Regions from separate parts of the Bacillus sp. NPDC094064 genome, predicted to be linked through region 1. Evidence: riboswitches for the same ligand, from Rfam matches in the RefSeq annotation. Region 1 holds a riboswitch; each other region holds the start of a gene.

Region 1 (4,706 bases):
CCGAAGCAATAGAATGTAAAAAGGAAATACCATACTTCCTGCCATCATAATGATACTTTGTGAGGCTACAAATCTTCTATATGTCATTTCTTATACTCCCTATAAAATAAATTCATAAATCTCTCTTCTGGATCTACGTCCTTCTTCTTCTGAAGGAATTCTTCTATACGAGGATATGCCCTCCTTAACTGCTCTTTCGTTGGATAAGAATAATACGGCAAATAATAACTACCGTTATGCTTTAATGTAACATCAATCATTTTTCGAATGACACCCTCTGTTTTCTTTATTTCATCTTCAGAGCGCCCTTGATTAATTAAAAGAACTAACGCAAACATATCATCTTTCGCATAGGATAAAACTGCATTTTCATTCTTTTCCACGTAACGGATCGTGATATTGAGTAAATTCAGTTCCTCTTCACTTAATACGGTACGTAAATCATCTATATATTCCGTGAAGGAGCCTATAGGAACAAAGTATTCTTGTAACACTTCTGTAAGGTTCGGATTTTCATATTCCATAAAAGCACTATCTGATCTCATCACATTATTCCGCGTCTCAAACTGTCCATCTGTACGCTCAAAATAACTTCTTTGTATATCCCAAAATGTATTCTTTCCCCAATCACTATAACGTGATAATCCAAGCAAAAATTTCGGTGCTGCTATAATATTTTCTTCTTTTAATTTACTGTACTCTTCCAGCCTCTGTTGATTTTCTACCAATACATAATCTGTCACATACATTTCTCTTAAAAATGAATGTGGAGCGACAGAAATACGCGCTAAGTGCATACGAACATTTTCATCTTTTCTTACCTTCTCTTTGAAATACGTCGTATATTCTTTATAATCTATCATTCTCGTGTGCATTTCATATAATTCATCATCTGTTAAATTCAGCGTCACATCTAAAATGACACCAAATAGCCCATAACCACCGATGACATAGGGAAATAAATCCGCATTCTCTTCTCTACTTACATTACGTACAGTACCATCTGCCATTAATAGTCGAAATGATTCAACTGTATCAATCAATGCTTCATGACGAATATCACGTCCATGTACATTTACACTTAATGAACCACCAACCGTAAAAATATTTTGAGACTGCATCACCTGAACCGCAAGACCATATGGATTTATTTTCTTTTGAATATCATTCCATGTAACACCGCTTTGTACCCTAATCCTCTTTTTCTCCGGATCAAACTCTAATATTTCGTTATATCCTTTCATATCAAGCATCGTACCGTTCGGATAATACGTCTGTCCGCCTTGGCTATGTTGCATACCCGCAATGGAAATCTTCTCTCCTGAAACCTTTGCATCTTGCACTAATTTTATTAACGAATGTTCATCCGTAGCACTTTCAACACGTTTTATTTTTGTCGGAAGCAATTTACCTACATCACTCATAATAGGATGATCGAGTTGTTTTTTATACGTCTGTATAGACGCTGTTAACAACACCGTATACGCTATAATGACAACTACTATCTTTCTTTTTTTCAAATGGCACTCTCCTCTTCTAACATTCTTCCTCTTCATATTGTACCTATTTTCCTAAGAAGAAAGTATTAACAAAAAAGAGAGAGCCCACTTATTTCAGGTCCCTCCCTCATCAAGACTATCACTTTGCTGCTGGCAATTGTATTGGCTCAAACTTTATTCCTCTCATAACAACATGTTTCAAGAAATACTTAAATATGATGTAAAGAAAACAACTAATTTCAGGAGGTCATTATGAAAGCTATTATTTGCACAAAGTATGGACCACCTAATGTTCTCCAGCTTCAAAATATAGAAAAGCCTAAACCTAAAAAGAATGAAGTATTAGTTAAAATTCACGCAACAAGTGTAACGACTGGAGATTGTAGAATACGTGGCTTTAATAGCCCCCTCTTATTTTGGGTTCCTATGCGGATTATATTGGGTTTCAGAAAACCTAGAAAACCTATACTCGGCGTAGAATTATCCGGGGAAATCGAAGAAGTAGGAACGGATGTAACTCTATTTAAAAAAGGAGACCAAGTTTTTGCATTAACAGAGCTTAATGTTGGTGGTTATGCAGAATATACATGTGTACATGAAAGTGGATTAGTAGCATTAAAACCTACCAATGTGACGTATGAAGAAGCCGCAGTTATTCCCTTTGGCGGAACTTCGGCATTACACTTCCTAAGAAAGGCCCGTATAAAAAGAGGGCAAAAAGTGCTCATATACGGCGCATCTGGATCCGTAGGAACAGCTGCCGTACAACTTGCTAAATATTTCGGCGCAACCGTTACGGCTGTTTGTAGCAATTCAAATTTTGAACTAGTGCAATCTTTAGGGGCTGATAAAGTAATCGATTATACGAAAGAAGATTTTACGAAGCAGGGTGAATACTATGATATTATATTTGATGCTGTTGGAAAACATAAAAGATCCCTTGGAAAAAAAGCATTAACGCCTACTGGTGTATATGTATCTGTTAATGGCATGATGGCAAAGGTAAGTAAAGAAGATATGTTTCTACTAAAAAAACTAACTGAAACAGAAAATTTAAAGCCTGTTATTGATAGAACTTATCCGTTAGAAGACATTTCAGAGGCCCATATGTACGTAGAAACAGGGCGCAAAAAAGGAAACGTTTCGATTACCTTAAAATAAAATATATTCTGAAAATATTGTTGACAATTCTTTTTGTAAGATTTACTATTAGTACCATATTAAAAAACTACATACACATACTCTTATCAAGAGTGGCGGAGGGACTGGCCCGATGATGCCCGGCAACCGAGCTTATAACGTATAAGCTAAGGTGCTAATTCCTGCAAAACGAGTTTTCGTTTTGGAAGATAAGAGAGGAACCTATTTTGTCTATTCGGCACCTCTCTTATTTTGAGAGGTGCTTTTTATTTTGGAATGTATATTAAGGGGGAATTATAGATGAAGAAAGTATTACTAAGCATTGTAAGCGGAGCAGTACTATTATTAGGCGCATGTAGCGCCAGCTCAGATAAAGAAGTTAAGGCATTAGATGAGAAAAAGATTACTGTCGGTGTAACAGGCGGACCACATGAACAAATTTTTGAAAAGGTAAAAGAAGTTGCAGCAAAAGATGGTCTCGAAATTGATGTAAAAGTATTTAATGATTATGTAGCACCGAACGTATCTTTAGATGAAAAAAGCCTTGATGTAAATAGCTATCAAACGAAATCGTATTTAGATGTATTTAAAGCCGAACGCAACATGAAATTAACGGAAGTATTTTCAACAGTAACATTCCCTATGGGTGTATATTCTAAAAGCTTAAAAGATATAAAGGAATTAAAAGAGGGCGACGCAATTGCTGTACCAAACGATCCGACGAATGAACTTCGAGCTTTGAAACTGTTCGAAAAAGCAGGGGTTTTAAAGGTTGATCCAAAGGCTACAGAAAAGGCAACTGCGAAAGATGTAATTGAAAATCCAAAAAAATTAAAAATTGTTGAATTAGAGGCATCTCAATTACCAACACAACTAAGCGAAGTGAAAGCAGCTGCAATCAATACAAACTTTGCATTAGGTGCAAAATTAAGTCCAGCGAAAGACTCTATTTTCCGCGAGGGGAAAGATTCACCGTATGTGAACTGGGTCGTTGTTCGTACTGAAAATAAAGATGATGCTGTCGTAAACAAATTAAAGAAAGCTTATCAATCTAAAGAAGTAAAAGAATTTATCGAGAAAAAATTTGATGGTTCTGTTTTACCGTCTTGGTAGGAGCTGACTATAATGATCGAATTAAAAAATATTTCCAAAGTATTTTCAACAAAAAAAGGGAATGTCGAAGCTCTTAAATCAACTTCTCTTAAAGTGGCAAAAGGCGAAGTATTTGGAATCATCGGCTATAGCGGCGCTGGTAAAAGTACATTAATTCGCTGTGTAAATTTATTAGAAAAGCCAACGACAGGACATATCATTGTTAACAATCAAGACTTAACAACTTTATCGACAAAAGAACTAGCAAAAGCGAGACAAAAAATCGGGATGATTTTTCAAGGATTCAATTTACTTAAAACTGTTACCGTTTATGAAAATATCGCATTACCGTTACGCCTTGCTGGTATTCCAAAAGCGGAAATTGAAAAAAGAGTAGAAAAGTATTTACGCATTGTCGATCTTTTTAATCGAAAAGATGCATATCCAAGTGAGCTTTCTGGCGGTCAAAAACAGCGTGTTGCGATTGCTCGTGCACTCTCACATGAACCTGAAGTTTTATTAAGTGATGAAGCAACGAGCGCATTAGATCCAGAAACAACCGATTCTATCCTTGATTTGCTATTAAAGATTAACGAAGAAATTGGAATTACGATTTTACTCATTACACATGAAATGAATGTCATCCAGCGTATATGTGATCGCGTTGCCGTTATGGAACACGGATCTGTAGTCGAAAGCGGGACTGTGAAAGATATTTTCACAAACCCACAACATGTAACGACGAAGAAATTTGTAAACAGCGCATTTGCAGCAAAAATTCCAGAAGAAGTACAAAAAGAACTACAAACTACTGGTGAGATTGTAACTCTTTCTTTTATAGGAAATGCTTCAGGAGAGCCAGCATTAGCTGTCGCTACAAAACGTTTCCAAGTATATCCGAATATTTTGTCCGGTAATATTACACAGTTAAAACATGAGGCATATGGGAGACTTGTCGTTCATATGCAAGGGGAA
Region 2 (4,706 bases), on a different contig from region 1:
TCGATTCGACAGCTCCTAAACTAACTGCAAAGACAGGTAATTTTACTTTTGATAAAAATTGGCGGAGTGCATCTTCTGATTGTAAAGTGAAAGATAGGACAGCTCCGGCTGATGTAGCTTGAGATTGTTGAATATCAAATCCAGGATGTGATTGTAATCCAGGATAATAGACATTTTGCACTTTAGCGTGCTTTTGTAAATAGTGTGCAATTTTATTGGCGTTTGCAGCTGAATACTCAAGACGTACATGCAATGTTTTTAGACCGCGAAGCACGAGAGAGCAATCTTGTGGTCCTAAAATAGCACCAAAAGCATTTTGTAAAAATCCAAGTTTTTGAGCGAGTTCGGCATCTTTTACGACCGCTAATCCGGCAGTAACATCACTATGACCGGCAATGAATTTTGTGGCGCTATGCAGAACGATATCGGCGCCAAGGTCAAGTGGCTTCTGGAATAGTGGTGTCAAAAATGTATTATCAACAAAAGTAAGAGCACCAATAGATTTCGCGACTTTAGAAACCTCACGAATATTTGTCACTTTTAGAAGTGGATTAGAGGGTGTTTCTACATAAAAGAGTTTTGTATTGGATTTAATATTTTTCTTTATTTCCTCTACATTGGTCATATCAACAAATGTATGTGAAACACCGTAACGAGAGAGCACTTCAGTTATAATTCGGTAAGTGCCTCCATACACGTCTTCTGAAATGAGTACGTGATCGCCTTGCGAAAGAAGGAGAAATGCAGTAGAAATTGCTGCAATGCCGGATGCAAAAGCGAATCCCTTTGTTCCCCCCTCTAATAAAGCAATAATATCTTCAAGGGCTTCACGAGTTGGATTTCCAGACCGGCTATAGTCATATTTGCCGAATGTATCTACATCAAATTGGTGAAAAGTTGATGTATTATAGATGGGAACGTTAACAGCTCCTGTTTGCGAGTCATGTTTATATTGGTTGTGCAGTAAGAGTGTATCTATGGAATAACTCATATTCTTACACCTTCTTTTACAAGTTTAATGGCTTGCTGTAAGTCTTGAATTAAATCGTTACTATTTTCAATGCCAACGGAAAATCGCAGAAGACGATTACATACACCGTTTGCTGTTCTGATTTCTTCAGGAATATCAGCGTGTGTTTGTGTTGCTGGATACGTCATTAAACTTTCAACACCACCAAGACTTTCAGCAAACGTAATTAAGGATAAAGATTGTAAGAAGGGATTAATCCATGTTTCATCTTTAAGACGAAATGAGATCATGCCGCCTCTTCCAGGATAAAATACATCTGTCACCCCGTCTTCATCATTTAAATAAGCGACAACTGCTTTTGCATTTTCTTCATGTTGTCTCATGCGAAGCGCTAACGTTTTCATACCACGAATTAATAACCATGAGTCAAATGGGCTTAAGACCGCACCTGATGCATTGTGATAATGAGCGAGTTCCTCACAAAGTTTCTTTCCTTTTGCAACGACAAGGCCACTTAGTACATCGTTATGCCCACCTAAATATTTCGTTGCACTATGAAGTACGATGTCAGCGCCTTCTGTTAATGGTTGTTGTATATAAGGAGTATAGAATGTGTTGTCTACAATAAGAAGTAGACCGTGTCTTTTCGCTACAGTTGCGACAGCAGCGATATCGGTAACTTGCATTAATGGATTAGTCGGAGTTTCTATGAAAATAGCCTTCGTTTTAGGTGTGAGTGCTTGCTCGATTTGTTTAATAGATTGTGTATTTACGTATCTACATCGAACATTCCATTTTTTTTCATGTTCAGAAAATAATCGATATGTTCCACCGTATAAATCTTCAGAGACAATAAGTTCGTCTCCAGAGCGGAATAAAGAAAGAACGAGGAGAACAGCGGCCATCCCTGAACTACAGGCATAACCTTGTTCGCCATATTCTAAGTCTGCGATTGCCTGTTCTAAAAGACCACGAGTTGGGTTACCAGTTCGTGAATAGTCAAAACCAGTAGATTTACCAATCCCTTCGTGACGGTAAGCAGTTGAGAAATAAACGGGTGGATTAACAGTTCCTGTTGTAGTTTCGCTACGATTTCCGATTTGTGCTAGTTTTGTTTCAATAGTTGACATGTGAAAATTCCTCCTTTTTAAATTAACAATTAAGTGAATATAAATAAAAAAAGCCTTCTAAGAAGAAGGCTTTCGGTTTGAATAGAGTCTTCTTCTCATCTGTCAAATCTTTCACAATTTGCTGGAATTAGCACCTTATTAACAAGTGTTAATGGTTGCTGAGGCGTCATAGGGCCAGTCCCTCTACCTCTCTAGATAAGAATGTTTGTATGAAATTTTATTATGGATTTAACTTTACAACAAAAGATAATTGAATTGCAACTTTATTTTAAATAATTTTTATTTTTACGCAAGTATCATTGACTTTTGTATTTGTGCATGCTAAATTTATTAAAAAATTAACAAACATTGTTAAAAGGGGAACGTATTTCCTTTTAGCTACATAAATAAAATATATAGACAAACTCTTATTGAGAGCGGTGGAGGGAAAGGCCCTGTGAAACCCGGCAACCTTCAAACGAAATGTTTGAAACGGTGCTAATACCTGCAAAACGAATGTTTTGCATAATAAGAGGCGGAACAATTATGTCCCCCTCTTCACGGTGAAGAGGGGGTTTTTATATTGATAGAAATGAGGGAGATTCGTGAAATTACTAGATTTATTATCAAAAGGAATTGTAATAGGTGATGGTGCGGTTGGAACGTTATTGCATTCGCACGGTTTGCAAAGTAGTTTTGAAGAATTAAATGTATCTGATCCAGATTTAATTATATCGATTCATAAACAATATGTAGCTGCTGGAGCTGATGTAATTCAAACAAATACGTACGGAGCAAATGAAGCGAAATTACGTATGTATGGTTTAGAAAATCAAGTTACTGAAATTAATAGAGCGGCAGTAAAACTGGCGAAAGCATCTGTAACAGAAAGAAATGCAATTTTAGGAACAATTGGTGGTATGAAACATATCGGAGCTGTTACGACAACTGATATGGAGCGAGAATTTATGTTACTGGAACAGGCAAGTGCATTACTAGAAGAACAGGTTGATGGATTACTATTAGAGACTTTCTATGATGAGTTTGAATTACTTCATGCTGTTCAGGTGTTACGAAAACAAACGAATATTCCCATTGTAGCTCAATTAGCGTTACATGAGGCGGGTACGACTCAAAATGGAAATGATGTAAATGAAATATTAAAACAGCTTTTAGATTATGGGGCAAATGTCGTTGGATTGAATTGCCAACTAGGACCACTACATATGACAGAAGCCATGAAAATGATATCGATCCCTCAAAATGGCTACTTGTCAGCGTATCCGAATGCAGGACTCCCGAATTATGTGGAGGGGCGTTACGTATATGAGGGAAGCCCAGCTTATTTTGAAGCAATGGCACCGAAATTTATTGAGCAAGGTGTTCGGTTATTAGGTGGTTGTTGTGGTACGACTCCAGAACATATTGAATGTATGAAGCGTGCAACTCTAAATGTTACACCTGTAATAGAAAAGGACACGATTCAAAGACCAAAAGTAGTTCATACACACGAGAAGCGTTCGAAAGCCCACGTTACTTTAGCCGAGAAGGCAAAGAAACAAACGACAGTTGTAGTGGAATTAGATCCACCGAAAACGCTAGACACACAGCGATTTTTTGAAGGGGCAAGAGCACTGAAAAGAGCTGGAGCGGACGCTATTACTCTAGCAGATAATTCATTAGCATCACCTCGCGTTTCGAATATGGCGATGGGGGCATTATTAACGAAGCATGATATTCCAGTATTGACGCATTTAACGTGTAGAGACCATAACGTCATTGGACTACAATCTCACTTACTAGGTTTATCGGCGTTAGGTATGGAAGAAGTGTTAGCTTTAACTGGTGATCCAGCACGCGTTGGTGATTTTCCAGGTGCCACTTCTGTATATGATTTGTCCTCTATTGAGCTCATTAAAATGATTAAAGAAATGAACGATGGACGTTCTATTTTAGGGAAATCAATTGGTCCAGCAACAAGGTTCTCGGTCGGAGGAGCGTTTAATCCGCATGTTCGGCATTTAAAAGCGGCAGTAAAACGAATGGAACGAAAAATAGATGCTGGAGCAGAATACTTTTTAACGCAGCCGATTTATGATGTTGCTTTAATTAAAGAAGTATATGAAGCGACAAAGCATTTGGAACAACCTATTTTTATTGGGATTATGCCGTTAATAAGTAAACGGAATGCAGACTTTCTTCATTTTGAGGTGCCAGGTATTAATCTACCTGAAGCAATAAGGGAGAGAATGGATGGACATGAAACGAAAGAGGCAGCAATTGAGGAAGGGATTCACATTTCGCAAGAATTGATCGATGCGGCGATGAAATATTTTAATGGTATTTATCTTATTACACCATTTCTAAAATATGAAATTACAGAACATCTCGTTAAATATGTGAGAGAAAAGCAAGAAGTGAAAGAAGGTATTAATTGATGAAGTGTATAGAAGAAAAATTAAAAAATAACATCTTAATATTAGATGGTGCAATGGGGACAATGATCCAACAAGAGGACTTAACTGCGGAAGATTTCGGGGGAGAAGAGTACGAGGGTTGTAATGAATATTTAGTAGAAACAAGACCAGATGTCATTTTAAAAATTCATAAAGCTTATATTGAAGCTG
Region 3 (4,706 bases), on a different contig from region 1:
AAACATGAGCCATTTACAGATTTTTCAGTAGAGGCGAACAAATTAGCGTTTGAAGAAGGTTTAAAGAAAGTAGAATCTTATCTTGGACAAGACTATCCATTAATTATTGGGGGAGAAAAAATCACTACAGAAGACAAAATTGTTTCTGTAAACCCTGCAAATAAAGAGGAACTTGTTGGTCGCGTTTCAAAAGCAAGCCGTGAATTAGCTGAAAAAGCAATGCAAGTAGCGGATGAAACATTCCAAACTTGGAGAAAGTCAAAACCAGAAATGCGTGCAGACATTTTATTCCGTGCTGCAGCAATCGTTCGTCGTAGAAAACATGAATTTTCTGCTATTCTTGTAAAAGAAGCAGGTAAACCATGGAATGAGGCAGATGCTGATACAGCAGAAGCAATCGATTTTATGGAATATTATGCTCGTCAAATGTTGAAATTAAAAGACGGTATTCCAGTAGAAAGCCGTCCAATTGAATATAATCGTTTCTCTTACATTCCATTAGGAGTAGGTGTTATCATTTCTCCTTGGAACTTCCCATTTGCAATTATGGCAGGTATGACAACAGCTGCTTTAGTTTCTGGGAACACAGTATTACTAAAACCAGCTAGTACAACTCCTGTAGTAGCAGCGAAATTCATGGAAGTATTAGAAGAAGCTGGTTTACCAGCTGGCGTAGTAAACTTCGTTCCAGGTAACGGTTCTGAAGTTGGTGACTACTTAGTAGATCACCCTCGTACACGCTTCATTAGCTTCACTGGATCTCGTGATGTAGGTATCCGTATTTATGAGCGTGCAGCGAAAGTAAACCCAGGACAAATCTGGTTAAAACGTGTTATCGCTGAAATGGGCGGTAAAGATACAATCGTTGTTGATAAAGAAGCTGATCTTGAATTAGCTGCTAAATCTATCGTTGCATCAGCATTCGGATTCTCAGGACAAAAATGTTCTGCATGTTCTCGTGCAGTAATCCACGAAGATGTATACGATCACGTATTAAATCGTGCAGTTGAATTAACAAAAGAATTAACAGTTGATAACCCAGCTGTATTAGGTACAAACATGGGTCCTGTTAATGACCAAGCTGCATTCGATAAAGTAATGAGCTATGTTGCAATTGGTAAAGAAGAAGGTAGAATCTTAGCAGGTGGCGAAGGAGACGATTCTAAAGGTTGGTTCATTCAACCGACAATCGTTGCTGACGTTGCAGAAGATGCTCGTTTAATGAAAGAAGAAATCTTCGGACCAGTAGTAGCATTCTGTAAAGCAAAAGACTTTGATCATGCACTTGCAATTGCAAACAATACAGAATACGGTTTAACAGGTGCTGTTGTTACTAACAACCGTGACCATATTGAAAAAGCACGTGAAGACTTCCATGTTGGTAACTTATACTTCAACCGTGGATGTACTGGTGCAATCGTAGGTTACCAACCATTCGGTGGCTTTAATATGTCTGGTACAGACTCTAAAGCTGGTGGCCCTGACTACTTAGCACTTCACATGCAAGCAAAAACTACTTCTGAAACTTTATAAGAAATAGTAGAGGAGATCTTCACAAAATGTGAAGATCTCCTTTTTGAATTATAATTCCATATATTACTATTTTTTGAGTAATGCGAGCTAAACCCTATTAATAGCGGGATAAACATGTAAATAGAAATAAAGTGAGGAGAAAAATTGAGTCATTAGTCACATTTTTTAGTATTCATTTTAGAAATTTCCTGTATAATACAATTTGAAAGAAAATCTATGGTTCGACAAGAAACACTCTTTTCGGTTTTGCTCACTGAATGGAGTGTTTTTTTATAGCTAAAAATTCTTCTGTACTCATTACATTTGCATATACTCTATTTAAACTAGCCAAAATTGTATTGTGAATATAAACGGCTGGTATAGTAGCATTTTTAAAAGAAAGGTCTTTTGTAGCACAAGCATCATGTATTACGGTGCAATGAAAGCCAAAATCAAAAGCAGCCCTTACGGTGGCATCGATACACATATGGGTCATCATCCCACATATTACGACGTGCTCAATGTCTAAACGTCGTAATTGCTCTAGAAGATCAGTTTCTCGAAAGCTATTTGGGTAATGCTTGAGTATAACCACTTCCTCTCTAAGCGGACGAACATTTTCGTGAATATATACACCTTCTGTATTTGGCAGGAAAAAAGTAGCGTCATCTTTTATAGCTACATGTTGGATATGAAAAATAGGTTTGTTTTTCATTCTAAAGTGCTGGAGCAGTTGGCTAGCATATTCACTTGCTTCTACTGGATTACGCAATTCCATCTTTCCATTTGGAAAATAATCATTTTGAATGTCAACGAGTAAAAGAGCTGTTTTCATATATTTATCTTCCTCCAAGTTTCATATTCAAATAATGTTATTCAATTTATAGAGAAGATTCTCCTTTTTTAAAATATGAGGGAGAAAAATTTTACATAACTTTAAAAAGTACTATGTTATTAAGATTTTTCATTCAAAAATTATAATAAAGGGATAATTAATATTTTTCTAAAAAATATATTGACTCTTACTATTCTGAGTTCTATAATAAGAATTAATTAAACGACAATTAAATCGATACATTCTTATCCAGAGAGGTGGAGGGACTGGCCCTACGATACCTCAGCAACGGGTTTTTTAATACCGTGCTAAATCCAGCAAACCTTTATAGGTTTGGAAGATGAGAAGATGCGACCGAGTACATATAAGTGCTCTCCTTCTTATCTTTATGGTTGATAAGAAGGAGAGCACTTTTTATTTTACCTCGAAAGCTCTACTTCAAGTTTTTACAGCATATAGGAGGGAAGAAAATGATTTCTTTTAACAATGTAAGTAAAGTGTATGAATCAGGTGGGCAATCTGTTCATGCGGTGGAAGATGTAACATTATTAGTTGAGAAAGGCGAAATTTTTGGCATTATTGGTTTTAGTGGAGCTGGAAAGAGTACGTTATTACGTCTAGTAAACATGTTAGAAAGACCAACTGCGGGAACGATCTCAATAGATGATAAAGATATTACATTATTATCTACGAAGGAATTACGTAAATTAAGACAAAGAATCGGGATGATTTTTCAAAGCTTTAATTTATTTAATTCAAGAACAGTGTTTGGAAATATTGCTTACCCATTAAAGTTAGCGAAAGTACCAAAGAATGAGATAAAGGAAAAAGTAAATGATCTGCTGAAGTTTGTAGGGTTAGAAGATAAAGCAAACTATTATCCAGAGCAGCTATCAGGCGGACAAAAGCAACGTGTTGGGATTGCAAGAGCGCTGGCGACATCACCAGATATCCTTATATGTGATGAGGCGACATCAGCTTTAGATCCAGAAACAACGACAGAAATCTTAAACTTATTAAAGAAAGTAAATCGGGAATACAATGTAACAATTCTTCTTATTACACATGAAATGCACGTTGTGAAAGAAATTTGTCACCGTGTAGCTGTAATGGAGAAGGGGAAAGTTATTGAAGAAGGAAAACTGTTTGACGTTTTCACACAACCAAAAACAAAAACGACTCAAAATTTCGTACGTTCAATTATTAATGATCACTTACCAGACAGTGTTCTAGCGAAAATTCAAAATGGTGGACAGATTTATCGCTTAACGTTTACTGGTGAGGAGACAGGACAGCCGGTACTATCATATATCGCGAAAAACTATAACGTCGATGTAAACGTACTGTACGGAAATATTATTGAACTTCAAAATGTGTTATTTGGAAATCTTCTTGTAGAATTGCAAGGTGAGCAAAAGGAAATCCAAAAAGCATTACAACATCTAAGACTGCAAGTGCAGCTGAAGGAGGTAGAAGCTCATGCGAGTTGATTGGAGTATATTTTGGCCTCGTATATTAGATGCGACGGGGGATACCCTCTTAATGGTAATTGTAACCCTAATATTTGCCACAATTCTTGGTATACCGCTTGGTTTACTTTTATATGTAACACGTAAAGGAAACTTTTTAGAGAATAAATGGGTCTTTTCCATTCTTAATGTCATTATTAATACAATTCGTCCGATTCCATTTATTATCTTTTTAGTAGCTTTAAGTCCGATAACAAGAAGCGTAATCGGAACGACAATTGGAACAGCGGCAGCGATCTTCCCAATGACGTTAGTTGCATCAATTGGTATTGCTAGAATGGTTGAAACAAATCTTGTTTCTGTTCCGAAAGGGGTAATTGAAGCAGCGCAAGCAATGGGTGCTTCACCAATTAGAATTGTCTTTGGAATTCTTGTGCCAGAAGCGTTAGCGCCATTAATTTTAGGTGTCACGTTTATGACAGTTGGTCTAATTGAATTTTCTGCAGTTGCTGGGCTTGTTGGTGGTGGCGGTCTTGGTGACTTAGCGATGACATATGGTTATCAACGCTTTGATACATCAGTTATGTTCGTAACGGTCGTTTTACTTATTTTTCTCGTACAGATAGCTCAAAACTTAGGAAACTACTTTGCGAAAGTCTTTTTACGCAGATCATAAAAAGGAAGAGGGGAAAATAAAATGAAGAAAATTTTAGCATTTGCATTATCAGCGATTGTAGGAATTTCAGCATTAAGCGGCTGCTCAGATGCAGGAGCGAAAGAGAAAGTAGTTCGCGTCGGTGTAACTGGAACTGATGGAAACGCTTGGGAAATTGTAAAGGGAAAAGCTGAAAAAGAAGGGATTAAAGTTAAATTGATTGAGTTCTCTGATT

The links. A riboswitch is a leader RNA that binds a small molecule or an ion and turns the genes downstream of it on or off. The one in region 1 is predicted to bind S-adenosylmethionine.
Region 2: another riboswitch for S-adenosylmethionine. It lies ahead of ACQKNI_RS19865 (bifunctional homocysteine S-methyltransferase/methylenetetrahydrofolate reductase); the one in region 1 lies ahead of ACQKNI_RS24865 (MetQ/NlpA family ABC transporter substrate-binding protein).
Region 3: another riboswitch for S-adenosylmethionine. It lies ahead of ACQKNI_RS21550 (methionine ABC transporter ATP-binding protein); the one in region 1 lies ahead of ACQKNI_RS24865 (MetQ/NlpA family ABC transporter substrate-binding protein).

The regions. Positions count from the first base shown of each region.
Region 1 covers NZ_JBNNUI010000015.1:61,782-66,487, forward strand. Annotated here, with positions in the region: gene ACQKNI_RS24850 (MFS transporter) at 1-87, opposite strand, end outside; gene ACQKNI_RS24855 (FAD-binding oxidoreductase) at 84-1,520, opposite strand; gene ACQKNI_RS24860 (NAD(P)-dependent alcohol dehydrogenase) at 1,752-2,660, shown strand; SAM riboswitch class I at 2,741-2,855, shown strand; gene ACQKNI_RS24865 (MetQ/NlpA family ABC transporter substrate-binding protein) at 2,940-3,752, shown strand; gene ACQKNI_RS24870 (methionine ABC transporter ATP-binding protein) at 3,765-4,706, shown strand, end outside.
Region 2 covers NZ_JBNNUI010000009.1:90,236-94,941, forward strand. Annotated here, with positions in the region: gene metC (cystathionine beta-lyase) at 1-991, opposite strand, end outside; gene metI (cystathionine gamma-synthase/O-acetylhomoserine thiolyase) at 988-2,100, opposite strand; SAM riboswitch class I at 2,193-2,302, opposite strand; SAM riboswitch class I at 2,505-2,614, shown strand; gene ACQKNI_RS19865 (bifunctional homocysteine S-methyltransferase/methylenetetrahydrofolate reductase) at 2,685-4,517, shown strand; gene metH (methionine synthase) at 4,517-4,706, shown strand, end outside.
Region 3 covers NZ_JBNNUI010000010.1:178,839-183,544, reverse strand. Annotated here, with positions in the region: gene pruA (L-glutamate gamma-semialdehyde dehydrogenase) at 1-1,533, shown strand, start outside; gene ACQKNI_RS21555 (cysteine hydrolase family protein) at 1,784-2,347, opposite strand; SAM riboswitch class I at 2,590-2,694, shown strand; gene ACQKNI_RS21550 (methionine ABC transporter ATP-binding protein) at 2,818-3,837, shown strand; gene ACQKNI_RS21545 (methionine ABC transporter permease) at 3,827-4,492, shown strand; gene ACQKNI_RS21540 (MetQ/NlpA family ABC transporter substrate-binding protein) at 4,514-4,706, shown strand, end outside.